4 regions of the Bacillus sp. C-3-6 genome follow, and region 2 is predicted to be linked to each of the others. Evidence: riboswitches for the same ligand, from Rfam matches in the RefSeq annotation. Region 2 holds a riboswitch; each other region holds the start of a gene.
The links. Region 2 has a riboswitch for S-adenosylmethionine ahead of ACW0JX_RS01010 (MetQ/NlpA family ABC transporter substrate-binding protein). Riboswitches for the same ligand answer to the same signal wherever they lie in the genome.

Region 1 (3,124 bases), 670 kb from region 2:
GTTAAACTATCACCAATCCACTGAATTAAAAATACAACTAGTAATACACAAATTGTCGCAACGATTGTTACATCGTTATTCCCTCTCTGGAATCCTTCTAAGTAAGCAAGTGTTCCAAGACCACCAGCACCAACAACTCCCGCCATTGCTGTATAGCCTACTAAAGCAATTGTCGTAACTGTAATACCAGATACTAATGCTGGTAACGATTCTGGAATCAATACTTTTAAAATAATTGTGCTTGTTTTTGCTCCCATTGCTTTTGAAGCTTCAATTACACCTTTATCAATTTCGCGAAGTGCGATTTCAACCATTCTCGCGTAGAATGGTGCCGCCCCAATAATTAAAGCTGGCAGCGCTGCACTTGCTCCAAGAATTGTTCCAAGAAGAATCTTTGTGAATGGGATTAATAAAATAATTAAAATGATGAACGGTATAGAACGGAATATATTTACGAATGCTCCAATCACCGTATTAATTGATTTGTTTTCCCATAAATTATCTTTCGCTGTCATGAAAAGTAACAATCCTAAAATTAGTCCTAAAACAAATGTCGCAAGAGCTGCGATTGCCGTCATATATAACGTTTCACCAGTTGCTTCTAACATTTGATTCCAATCAACATTTGCGAGTAACTTATCCATGTGCAATCACCTCCAGCTCTACTTGATCTTGATGAATTCCTTCTATTGCTTGCTGGATCGCTGTTTCCTCACCATTTAAATGAACAACTAAACTACCGTAAGAACCGTTATTCGTTTGTGCGATATTTCCTTGCAAAATGCTAACTTCTATATCACTGCGTTGCATCAATCGTTGAAGCACTGGTCTTTCTACAGCCTCACCGATAAACTGCAAACGAATCACTTTTCCATCTGGATATTTTTCAATTAAACTTTCAATCGTTTCATTTGTATCTTCAGAATCTGTTAACTGCTGTACAAATCGTTTCGTAATATCTTGCTTCGGATTACGGAATACATCAAGTACTGGACCCGTTTCTACAATCTTTCCTCTCTCCATTACCGCCACTCGATTACAAATCTTTCGAATTACGTGCATCTCATGTGTAATGAGTACAATTGTTAAACCAAGGCGCTTATTAATGTCTAATAGTAAATCCAAAATTTGATCTGTCGTTTCTGGATCAAGAGCTGACGTTGCTTCATCACATAAAAGTACTTGTGGGTTGTTAGCTAATGCTCTTGCAATCCCAACGCGTTGTTTTTGTCCCCCGCTCAGCTGAGATGGGTACGCGTCTCCTCTTCCTTCTAATCCAACAAGATGAATTAATTCATCAACACGTTTTCTTCTCTTCGTTTTATCAACACCTGCAATTTCAAGTGGAAACTCTATATTTTCACGTACAGTTCGTGACCAAAGTAAGTTAAAATGCTGAAAAATCATTCCGATTTCTTGCCTTGCCTTACGAAGTTCACTTCCTGTAATTGCTGATATAACACGATTCGCAATTGTAATTTGGCCAGAAGTCGGTTTCTCTAACTGATTAAACAATCTGATTAAAGAACTTTTTCCAGCGCCGCTATATCCGATAACACCAAATATTTCGCCTTTTTCTATTTTTAAATTGGCGTTATCTACAGCAGTGACATCACCGCTTTTCGCCTTATATATTTTCCTTACATTCTCTAATAGAATCATGATGTTCACCCCTTTTTTGTTTAGGTCGACTCCGCAATTTTTTATTTTTAATGCGTGTAGTCCACTGTTATCATTACTTTTATTATTTGAATGTCCTCCACATTCAAACAATAAAAAAACCTTTCTGCTTTAGAGAAGCAGAAAGGTTTATATGCGTATATAACAACATTATCCCTCTCTCTCATCTCTCAAAGCATTCGCTTTGCAGGAATTGGCACCATTTCAACATAAGTTGACGGTTGCCGGGCTTCACAGGGCACAGTCCCTCCACCTCTCTTGATAAGAGAAATCAGATTCAATTTTCGTCTGATTTGAAATTTATGAAATTGTCTATATTTTATGACTTGAATTGTATCAATATACACTTACCATGTCAACAGAAATTTTCGTAAAAAATGAAACTTCAGAATTTTAAGCACCTACTGACATCGGTTTACATATATGAAACATCGATTCCACTAATAACATCGTTTGGTACGTTCCCGAATATTGTACACGCCCATCGTTCATTAACATTTGCAATCGTACATTTCCATTCACCAATTGCTCTATATCCTTTTCGTCTAAGCAAATGATTTGTTCCGTTCCTCTTTCCTCTTGTAGCAGCTCTATATAATCTCTTGAAATTTGTAACGAACAACTTTCATCTCTAAAGCGGAAATTAACAGTTTTCTCCTCTCGTCTTAAAAGCGGCTCTAAATGATATTGACCATTAGCGTAATTTACAAATGATTGAAGCAAAGAATATAATTTCACCCTAAATCACATCCTTCATATCACTTTCTATTACATACCATTCCCTCTCAATAAAGAGCAATCCTGTTATTTTCGCTCGACAAATACTGTATCCATCCTGCATCTCGACATATTTCCCAAGAAATATGTCGAGGCGGCAAAAATTTTGCCGCCTACTTTAATTCCGTATATAAATATTCAACCGAATGAAATGCATATATCTTCTTCATCAGTGTCCCATTTTCAAAAACAAGTAAACAAGGTACACTTTCAATCCCATACTCTTTCGCTAAATGCGGAGCATAATTTAAATCTAACATCCCAATTTTGAGGCCTTCAATTGTCATCTCAACGACTGTTAACATCTTTTTTGCTAATTGGCATGTTCCACACATTGGAGTATATACATATAACACTGTTTTTTCTTCATTCTCTATTAGGGCTGTAGCTTCGGCTCCTGTCCAATCGATCACTTCTATCATTCCTTACCGTAAATATTCTGTATAAACGTCAATGTCGGCTCCCCATAATACATTTGCTAAGTGTGTAGATGGCGCAGTTGCCACTTCTCGGTACGAGCGATCAATATAGATATGCTCGGCTTGCGGAAATTCTTTTCGAAATTGTTTCCTTAACTTTTCTCCAGCATCATCAGCATCCACTAGCACATACACTTCCTTATCAAAAAACTGATCAACGAGCTCATCCATTTTCGACAAACCAATTG
Region 2 (3,124 bases):
AATTATCTACCATTCCTTGAGTTGCATTCATTCCGTTAGCATTTAATTGTTCCTCTGGTACAGACATCACTTCACCCGTATTAGGATTTTTCAACTGACCAGCAATTTTGCCACCCACATCATAAACAACAACCTCTGTACCAGAAACATTCATTTCAGAACGAGAATTTTTTTGCTTCGGCTCTAATTGCATTTTGGCCTTTATTACATTCATCTCTGTTCCTTCAGCCTTTATTCCCACATCATATGTCATCGTTACATTTTCTTCGTTTTTAAAAGCTTCATTCGCTTTATTGAAAACATCCTTCGCTGTTAATTCCTTTTCTTTCTGCACAGCTTCTTTTTTCGGCTCATCAGTCTTTTTTGTTTTCTCATTACTACACCCTACTCCTAGACCGACTGCAAGTACTAAACTTGAAATTAAAATAAATTTTTTCATAACGTCCCCTCCTTCCCAAAAATAATATCATCTCTTTTCCTATGAAATCTATATAATTCGTAATATTCTTCTTTAAATTTATTTCCTATATAGCAACATGTTTGAGAAAAAGTTTAAATATGATGTAAATAATAACAACTCATTTCAGGAGGTCATTATGAAAGCTATTATTTGCACAAAGTATGGACCACCTAATGTTCTCCAGCTTCAAAATATAGAAAAGCCTAAACCTAAGAAAAATGAAGTATTAGTTAAAATTCACGCAACAAGTGTATCGACTGGAGATTGTAGAATACGTGGCTTTAATAGCCCCCTCTTATTTTGGATTCCTATGCGGATCATATTAGGTTTCAGAAAACCGAGAAAACCTATACTTGGCGTAGAGTTATCCGGTGAAATCGAAGACATTGGATCAGATGTAACACAATTTAAAAAAGGAGATCCAGTTTTTGCATTAACAGAACTAAACCTTGGTGGTTATGCGGAATACACATGCGTGCATGAAAGTGGATTAATAGCATTAAAACCTACCAATGTGACATATGAAGAAGCTGCCGTTATTCCTTTTGGCGGAACTTCAGCATTGCACTTCCTTAGAAAAGGACAGATAAAAAAGGGCAACGAGTACTTATATACGGCGCCTCTGGGTCAGTAGGGACAGCTGCCGTACAGCTTGCTAAATACTTCGGGGCGACTGTCACAGCCATTTGTAGTAGTTCGAATTTCGATTTAGTAACAGCTTTAGGGGCAGACAACGTAATTGATTATATGAAAGAAGATTTTACTAAGCGGGGCGATCACTACGATATTATATTTGACGCAGTTGGAAAATATAAAAAGTCTCTTTGTACAGATGCATTAATGCCTAATGGAAAATATGTATCTGTGAACGGAATGATGGCAAAGGTCAGTAAAGAAGATATGAACCTACTAAAACAACTAGCTGAAACAGAAAAGCTAAAACCTGTTATTGATAGAACTTACCGATTAGAAGAAGTTGTAGAAGCCCATACGTATGTAGAAATGGGCCATAAGAAAGGAAATGTTTCGATTACCTTAAAATAAAATATATTCTGAAAATATAATTGACAATTCTTTTTGTAAGATTTACTATTAGTACCATATTCAAAACTACATACACATACTCTTATCAAGAGTGGCGGAGGGACTGGCCCGATGATGCCCGGCAACCGAGCTTATGACGTATAAGCTAAGGTGCTAATTCCTGCAAAACGAGTTTTCGTTTTGGAAGATAAGAGAGGAATCTATTTCGTCTATTCGGCACCTCTCTTATTTTTGGGAGGTGCTTTTTATTTTGGAACGTATATGAAGGGGGATTTATAGATGAAAAAGGTATTATTAAGCATTGTAAGCGGAGCAGTATTATTATTAGGCGCATGTAGCGCGATTTCAGATAAAGAGGTAAAAGCATTAGACGAGAAAAAGATTACTGTCGGTGTAACAGGTGGACCACATGAACAAATTTTTGAAAAGGTAAAAGAAGTTGCAGCAAAAGATGGTCTGGAAATTGACATAAAAGTATTTAATGATTATGTAGCGCCAAACGTATCTTTAGATGAAAAAAGCCTTGATGTAAATAGCTACCAAACGAAATCGTATTTAGATGTATTTAAAGCTGAACGCAATATGAAATTAGCTGAAGTATTTTCAACAGTAACATTCCCTATGGGCGTATATTCTAAAGATATAAAAGATGTAAAAGACTTAAAAGAGGGCGATGCAATTGCTGTACCAAATGACCCAACGAATGAACTTCGAGCTTTAAAATTATTTGAAAAAGCAGGGGTTTTAAAAGTTGATCCAAAGGCTACAGAAAAAGCGACTGCAAAAGATGTAATTGAAAATCCAAAAAAATTAAAGATTGTCGAATTAGAGGCATCTCAATTACCAACGCAACTAAGTGAAGTGAAAGCAGCTGCAATTAACACAAACTTTGCATTAGGTGCAAAATTAAGTCCAGCGAAAGATTCTATTTTCCGCGAAGGAAAAGATTCACCATATGTGAACTGGGTTGTTGTTCGTACTGAAAATAAAGATGATGCCGTTGTAAATAAATTAAAGAAAGCTTATCAATCTAAAGAAGTAAAAGAGTTTATCGAGAAAAAATTTGATGGTTCAGTTTTACCATCTTGGTAGGAGCTGACGATAATGATTGAATTAAAAAACATATCCAAAGTATTTACAACAAAAAAAGGGAATGTTGAGGCTCTTAAGTCTACTTCCCTTAAAGTAGAAAAAGGCGAGGTATTTGGAATCATTGGGTATAGTGGCGCTGGTAAAAGTACATTGATTCGATGTGTAAATTTATTAGAAAAACCAACGACAGGAAATATCATTGTAAACGAACAAGACTTAACAACGTTATCGACAAAAGAACTAGCAAAAGCGAGACAAAAAATCGGAATGATCTTTCAAGGATTCAATTTACTTAAAACTGTTAGCATCTATGAAAACATTGCATTACCTTTACGCCTTGCTGGTATTCCAAAAGTGGAAATTAAAAAAAGGGTAGAAAAATATTTACGCATTGTCGATCTTTTCAATCGAAAAGATGCTTATCCAAGTGAACTTTCTGGCGGTCAAAAACAGCGCGTTGCAATTGCACGTGCACTATCACATGAGCCTGAAGTGTTATTAAGTGACGAAGCAACGAGTGCTTTAGAT
Region 3 (3,124 bases), 1.5 Mb from region 2:
TCATGGAATGTTTCAAACGGTGTATAAGCAATATAATTCTCTTCACACTTTGTAATAAGGAAGTCACGAGCAAATACTTTATCTGCTTGTTTCGCAGCTTGTAAATCAGTAATTGAATCTCCAATCACAATATGGAAGTCATTCGTATCACTTAATTTTCGGATGAGTGATGATTTACATAATCCGCAATGATTTTGACAATGATGATCACAAGGATGAGGCCAATTCACCGTAATGTATTCATTTGAAAAATCTGTTTCATTACAGTAAATTTGCTCTTTTGGAATGAGTCCTTGTAAGAGTGGATAGACGAAGAAATCCATTCCACCTGATATAACGTAAAAAGAAATGTTATTTTCATTTACAAATTGTATAAATTCATGAAAACCATTACGAATTTCAGCAGTTTCTATTAAAAATTGAATAATTTCATCGTGCAGATGAGTAGGTATTAATCGAAATAATTGAGAAACACCTTCTTGAATAGATAGCTCTTGTGATAAAATTCTATTCTTTACTTCTTCAGCTTCTGGTGGTGCGAATTTTTCCATAATGGACATAATGTTATCATTATTTGTAATCGTGCCATCGAAATCACAAAATACTTGAATACTCATAATTTCACCTCATGAGAGGGATTTCCCCATATTTGTAGTGCACTATGCAAATTTATGTCATCTACTTCATGGAGTGGTTTATTTTGCAAAGTAGCATCAATTGCAGTACGGAAAGCTTTACCACCGCCTTGCGCTCCATTTGGATGTCCATGTATCCCGCCGCCAGCATTAATAACAACATCTTTACCGAAATCTCGTACAATAAAGGGAACGAAACCAGGGTGAATACCAGCAGATGGAACAGAAAAGCTCTTCTTGAAAAATGCATCGTCTTCAGTTAAATATTTTGAGATAGCAAGAGCTTCCTCTTTTTCTAGCGCAACACTTCCGTATGGAGATGGGAATAATGAAAAGTCAGCCCCAGCATAGCGTAGTAGCTTTCCGAGTAATAATGGAGATGAAATTCCATATAACTTAGATGCTGAATAAGCACCACTTACAGCAGGGTGTGCCATAATAGGAACTGGGATTTCATCATCTTCTGCAAGTGATTGTAGTACATCTAGTCCGTAAGCAAATACGTTAAATAATAGAATATCAGCTCCAGCTTGCACTGCACGTTTCGCATTTTCTTTTAAATCAAAAGTTCGTCCTGTTAAATTTACGGCATATAACGTTTTATGTCCGTATGTTTCATATACGGATTGTAAAACTTCTTTTCCAGATACAATGCGTTTCGTAAGTGGTGTTAATGCATTTTCAAATAATATTTCATCATCTTTTACTATATCTACACCACCACTTGCTTGATCACGTAATTGCGTTTTTAAATACCCAATATTTCGTCCAATCATTCCTTTAAAAATACTCATTAAAAGGGGACGATCATGCACTTGTAAAAGGTTTCGAATACCATCTATCCCGAATTTTGGACCAGGAAAATGTTTTTTTAACTCGTCTGAAAAAGTTAAGTCAATTAATTTTACTTCGCCATCAAGGGATAGCTTTCCAAATGTAGTCGTTAAAATTGCTGGTAAATCTGGACTGAAGTTTAATAACGGATATTCGATTTTAATAATTCCGCGTTTTACTTTTTTACGTAAATACGAATTCGTATGTTCATGTTCAGCTAATTCCTCAACATGAATGACATTGCCTTTATGCTGTTTTAATTGTTCTTGTAATAAGTGTGGCAAATGAGTCCAAGAGCCAATTGTTAAACCAAGTGCAATTTGCTCAGCTTTTTTTTCTAAGTTATGTGAACCGTCATGGATCAAATACGTCGCTATTATTCCGCTCATTGTTATAACCTCCTAGTTAAATAAAAAAACCTCTCAGCTAAGGAGAGGTTTTTTTACAACCAGCTCCTTATCTGTCAGCATAATGCTGCGAGAATTAGCACCGTGTCTACGATTGTAGATCGGTTGCCGGGTTTCGTCGGGCTCGTCCCTCCACCTGCTCTTGATAAGAAGTATTTAGAAATGTTTAAATTTTTAAGATAACTGAATTTTGTCAGATATTTTTCATGTTGTCAATTACTTTTTGAAAAAATTTAATTTATCAATTCGATTAATGGCTTCTCGTAATCTATCTTCTGTATGCAAGAGACCAACACGGACATACCCTTCGCCATGTTCACCAAATCCAACACCAGGAGCAACTGCAACATGTGCTTTTTCTAGTAAAATATCAGCAAATTGCTCAGAGGTATATCCTTTTGGAACAGGAAGCCATGCAAAGAATGATCCGGTTGGAATGTCTACATTCCAACCAATTGAGTGACAAGCTGAAATAAGAGCGTTTCTCCGAGATTCGTAACTATTTACAAGATCTACTACACAAGACTGTGAACTTAATAGTGCTTCGCGAGCAGCATCTTGAATTGCACCAAAAATACTAACATACATATGATCTTGCAATAGGTTAATGGTTTCGATGACACTTTCATTTCCAACTGCAAAAGCAATACGCCAGCCAGCCATATTGAAAGTTTTTGATAACGTGTAAATTTCAATTCCTATATCTTTCGCACCATCTGCTTGCAAGAAACTAACAGGTTTTTGACCATCAAATCCGATAGCACCGTAAGCGAAATCGTGAACAACTAATATATTATGTTTATTAGCAAAATGAATGGTTGTATCAAAAAAATCTTTTGATGCAGTAGCACCTGTAGGGTTATTTGGATAGTTTAAAAACATTAACTTTGCCCGTTCAGCGATAGAGTCGTCAATTTTTTTATAATCCGGTAAAAAATGATTTTCTGCAATAAGCGGCATGGTTTCAAAGTGTGCCTTTGCTAAGGCAACCCCAGATAAATAATCTGGATAGCCTGGATCCGGAACGAGAATTGTATCACCAGGATTTGTAAAACAAATTGGTAATTCTACTAGTCCAGCCTTCCCACCAAACAAAATAGCAACTTCAGTTTTTGGGTTTAATTCGACGCCGTACTCACGTTTATAGAATGTAGTCACGGCTTCCTTTAAGCTTTCATGTCCGCGAAATGGCGGATATTTATGATGAATGGTCTTTTCGGCAGCATCTTGTAAAGCTTTTACGATATG
Region 4 (3,124 bases), 2.1 Mb from region 2:
TTACCTTTTAAATCTTCTAGCGATTTAATGGTATGATTATCTTTCTTCACCGCGAATACAGAACCAGAATACACGTACGGAATTGAAAAATCATATTTCTTTTTTCTTTCCGGAGAAACTGATAGTTCATTTGCAATTGTATCAATTCGTCCTGAATCTAATAAGCCAAATAATCCCTCAAAATCAGAAACATTCCATTCTACTTTATACCCAGCCTTTTTAGCAGCCGCTTCAATAATTTCAGCATCAAAGCCTTTTACTTTCTCACCCTCTTTAAAAATAAATGGACTACGACCTGCAGATGTCCCAACTTTTACTACTTTTTCATTTGTTGTTTCGCTTGCTGTATTTGAACCACAAGCTGATAAAACTCCAACTGATACTGTTAATGCTAATGTTAGTAATAATGATGATTTCCTCACAATTCTTCCTCCTAAATAACGAAATGATTGCCTTCTTCTGAAGCATTCAATTGTCGTAAAAACTTTTTCGTACGTTCATTTTGTGGGTTTCGGAAAATTTCTTCTGGTGTTCCCTGCTCTACAATAATGCCATCAGCCATAAATATAACGCGATCCGCCACCTCTTTTGCAAAATTCATTTCATGTGTAACAACAACCATCGTTATGTGCTGTCTTGCCAAGTCTTTAATAACTTGCAATACCTCATTCACCAATTCTGGATCAAGTGCGGAAGTCGGTTCATCAAACAATAATACTGCGGGATTTAAAGCCATTGCCCTAGCAATCCCTATCCTTTGCTGTTGCCCTCCTGATAACATTGTTGGATAAAAATCTTCTTTATCAGCTAAGCCTACTTGTTTTAATATTTTTCTCGATATTCCCTTTCCCTCTTCTTCACTTTTTTTCTGTACAACCGTTAATGCCGTTGTAATATTTTGCAATGCTGTTTTATTTTTAAATAAATTATAATTTTGAAAAACCATTGCCGTTTTTTGACGCAATTGTATTATTTCTTTTTTATAAAGTCTCTTCGCATGAATCTCTAAATCTTCAATTCTAATACTGCCATCATTCGGTTGTTCTAATAAGTTTAAACACCTTAATAATGTCGATTTACCCGAACCAGAAGGTCCAATAATGACTACTACTTCTCCCTTATTTACAGTAAGTGAAATCCCTTTTAGTACTTCATTATGTTTGTAAGACTTATACAAATCTCTTATCTCAATCATATATATCACCTCATTTCTGTTACAAATATGGTGCATCAAGTTTCTTTTCTAACTTTTTCTGTCCCCAGCTAATTACGATTGTAATAATCCAATATACTATCGCTACCGCTAAATAACTTTCCATATAACGATATGATTGTGCCGCTAGCATTTTCGCTTGTGCTAAAATTTCAGCCACCCCAAGTGCAAAAGATAACGAAGATTCTTTTAACAATCCAACAAAATTATTTCCAAGTGACGGTACTGCGACACGAATAGCTTGCGGAAAAATAATTTGTCGCATCGCTTGCGCCTTTGTCATTCCAACTGATAAACAGGCATCCATTTGCCCTGATTCCACAGCATTTAATGAACCTCGAATAATCTCTGATAAATAAGCAGCATTATTTAAACTTAGGCCAATTAAAGTTGCTTGCATAGCTGTAAGCACTGTAAATGTCGGAAAGATTTGTGGTAATCCGAAATATAAAACAAACAATTGAACTAATAACGGGGTTCCTCTAAAGAAAGAGATATACACTCTTGCAATTGAATATAAATATTTCGTTTTATTTTTCGTTATGATCGCCAAGCCGATCCCTATAACGAAGGAAATAATCATTGAAACTACAGTAATCCCTAAAGTTATGTATACATATTTAAATAATTGCGGAAAACTTTCTAAAAAATACGTTACATCAAACTTCACTCTATCCCCCCTCTCTAAACAAAAAACTCTTCTTACGCATATAAGAAGAGTTAAATGTGAATCCATTTCTCCTCATCTTTCAAACGCCTATTGCGTTCGCTGGAGTTAGCACAGTACTTTGATACAGCCTGTTGCTGAGATTTCATCGGGCCAGTCCCTCCATCTCTCTTGATAAGAAAACCAATAAATTTTTCCATTTATTTAGTTGTTATTATGAAGAATACACCCCATTACTAATAATGTCAATAAGAAAACTATGAATTAAATTTAATGCTTTTTTAGACTGTCTTACTCCTATTAAATTTCCTCCTGTTCATTATATCTTGAGGTGTAATATTGATTGCACAAAAAAGCCATTAATTCTATCAAACTTAGAAATAATGGCTTTTTTATAAAGGTATTATACTTATCTCATTTTATGTACTTCAGCAACTAGCTTTCCACCCTGAATGCCCATATAAAGCTTCACAGGTGCATCATTCGTATTTTCAAATACTAAATCTAAATATGGATATGCAATTGTAGCATCTCTTCCTTGTGGAACATAACCTACCGTTTTAGAATGTGTAGTTCTCTCCACCATTTTCAGGCCAGCTTGATCTGCTGCATTGTATAAAGTTGAAGATGTTTGACAAACACCACCGCCATATCCATCTACTAATTTACCATCAACTATTTCTTTCCCTAATTGATATCCTTTATCTGGTGTTGTATCACCGATTAATGAATTAAAAGAGAAACGGTCTCCTTTTGCTAACACAACTCCATTTATGCTCGCTGCTGACAAACGAATATTCTCAATACGGCCACCTGTTGAACCACCTAAGTTCGTTTCATATCTACCAATTACCGTACCATTTCCTTGCGCATCACTTAATGTTGCGACTGGTTTTTTCTCCACGATCGGCAACTGATACGTAGCATCCCACATACCAACATTTAACAATTTATCTACTAATTCTTTTTCCATTAATTCATAAGAAGGTTTTCCTTCTTGCCAACTTCCATCAGGTGCTATACGTGAAGGAACCATTTTTTTGTCGACGCTTTTTCCAACCTCACCAACAACCTTTGTTACAGACTTTTTAAATTTCGCTTCATCTTCAAAATAGCCTAAACCAGATAAATCTAATTTTTTCACTTCAGTACCAGTTCGACCATCAACTAAACTAATAGTATCTTGCACTTCTGCTTTAGCCTCTACAGTGTGCCCACCAATATCACTTACCAATGCAACATCA

Region 1: linked by a shared signal. The riboswitch ahead of ACW0JX_RS24435 (methionine ABC transporter ATP-binding protein) and the one ahead of ACW0JX_RS01010 (MetQ/NlpA family ABC transporter substrate-binding protein) in region 2 are both predicted to bind S-adenosylmethionine.
Region 3: linked by a shared signal. The riboswitch ahead of mtnW (2,3-diketo-5-methylthiopentyl-1-phosphate enolase) and the one ahead of ACW0JX_RS01010 (MetQ/NlpA family ABC transporter substrate-binding protein) in region 2 are both predicted to bind S-adenosylmethionine.
Region 4: linked by a shared signal. The riboswitch ahead of ACW0JX_RS17060 (amino acid ABC transporter permease) and the one ahead of ACW0JX_RS01010 (MetQ/NlpA family ABC transporter substrate-binding protein) in region 2 are both predicted to bind S-adenosylmethionine.

The regions. Positions count from the first base shown of each region.
Region 1 is NZ_CM137247.1:4,730,246-4,733,369, forward strand. It holds gene ACW0JX_RS24430 (methionine ABC transporter permease) at 1-644, opposite strand, end outside; gene ACW0JX_RS24435 (methionine ABC transporter ATP-binding protein) at 637-1,662, opposite strand; SAM riboswitch class I at 1,841-1,948, opposite strand; gene ACW0JX_RS24440 (hypothetical protein) at 2,074-2,418, opposite strand; gene ACW0JX_RS24445 (thioredoxin family protein) at 2,571-2,879, opposite strand; gene ACW0JX_RS24450 (toprim domain-containing protein) at 2,883-3,124, opposite strand, start outside.
Region 2 is NZ_CM137247.1:172,428-175,551, reverse strand. It holds gene ACW0JX_RS01020 (DUF6612 family protein) at 1-439, opposite strand, end outside; partial or broken gene ACW0JX_RS01015 (NAD(P)-dependent alcohol dehydrogenase) at 597-1,504, shown strand; SAM riboswitch class I at 1,584-1,698, shown strand; gene ACW0JX_RS01010 (MetQ/NlpA family ABC transporter substrate-binding protein) at 1,784-2,596, shown strand; gene ACW0JX_RS01005 (methionine ABC transporter ATP-binding protein) at 2,609-3,124, shown strand, end outside.
Region 3 is NZ_CM137247.1:3,850,305-3,853,428, reverse strand. It holds gene mtnX (2-hydroxy-3-keto-5-methylthiopentenyl-1-phosphate phosphatase) at 1-617, opposite strand, end outside; gene mtnW (2,3-diketo-5-methylthiopentyl-1-phosphate enolase) at 614-1,858, opposite strand; SAM riboswitch class I at 1,923-2,028, opposite strand; gene ACW0JX_RS19610 (pyridoxal phosphate-dependent aminotransferase) at 2,093-3,124, opposite strand, start outside.
Region 4 is NZ_CM137247.1:3,333,463-3,336,586, forward strand. It holds gene ACW0JX_RS17050 (amino acid ABC transporter substrate-binding protein) at 1-422, opposite strand, end outside; gene ACW0JX_RS17055 (amino acid ABC transporter ATP-binding protein) at 434-1,195, opposite strand; gene ACW0JX_RS17060 (amino acid ABC transporter permease) at 1,215-1,883, opposite strand; SAM riboswitch class I at 1,953-2,061, opposite strand; gene ACW0JX_RS17065 (VanW family protein) at 2,290-3,124, opposite strand, start outside.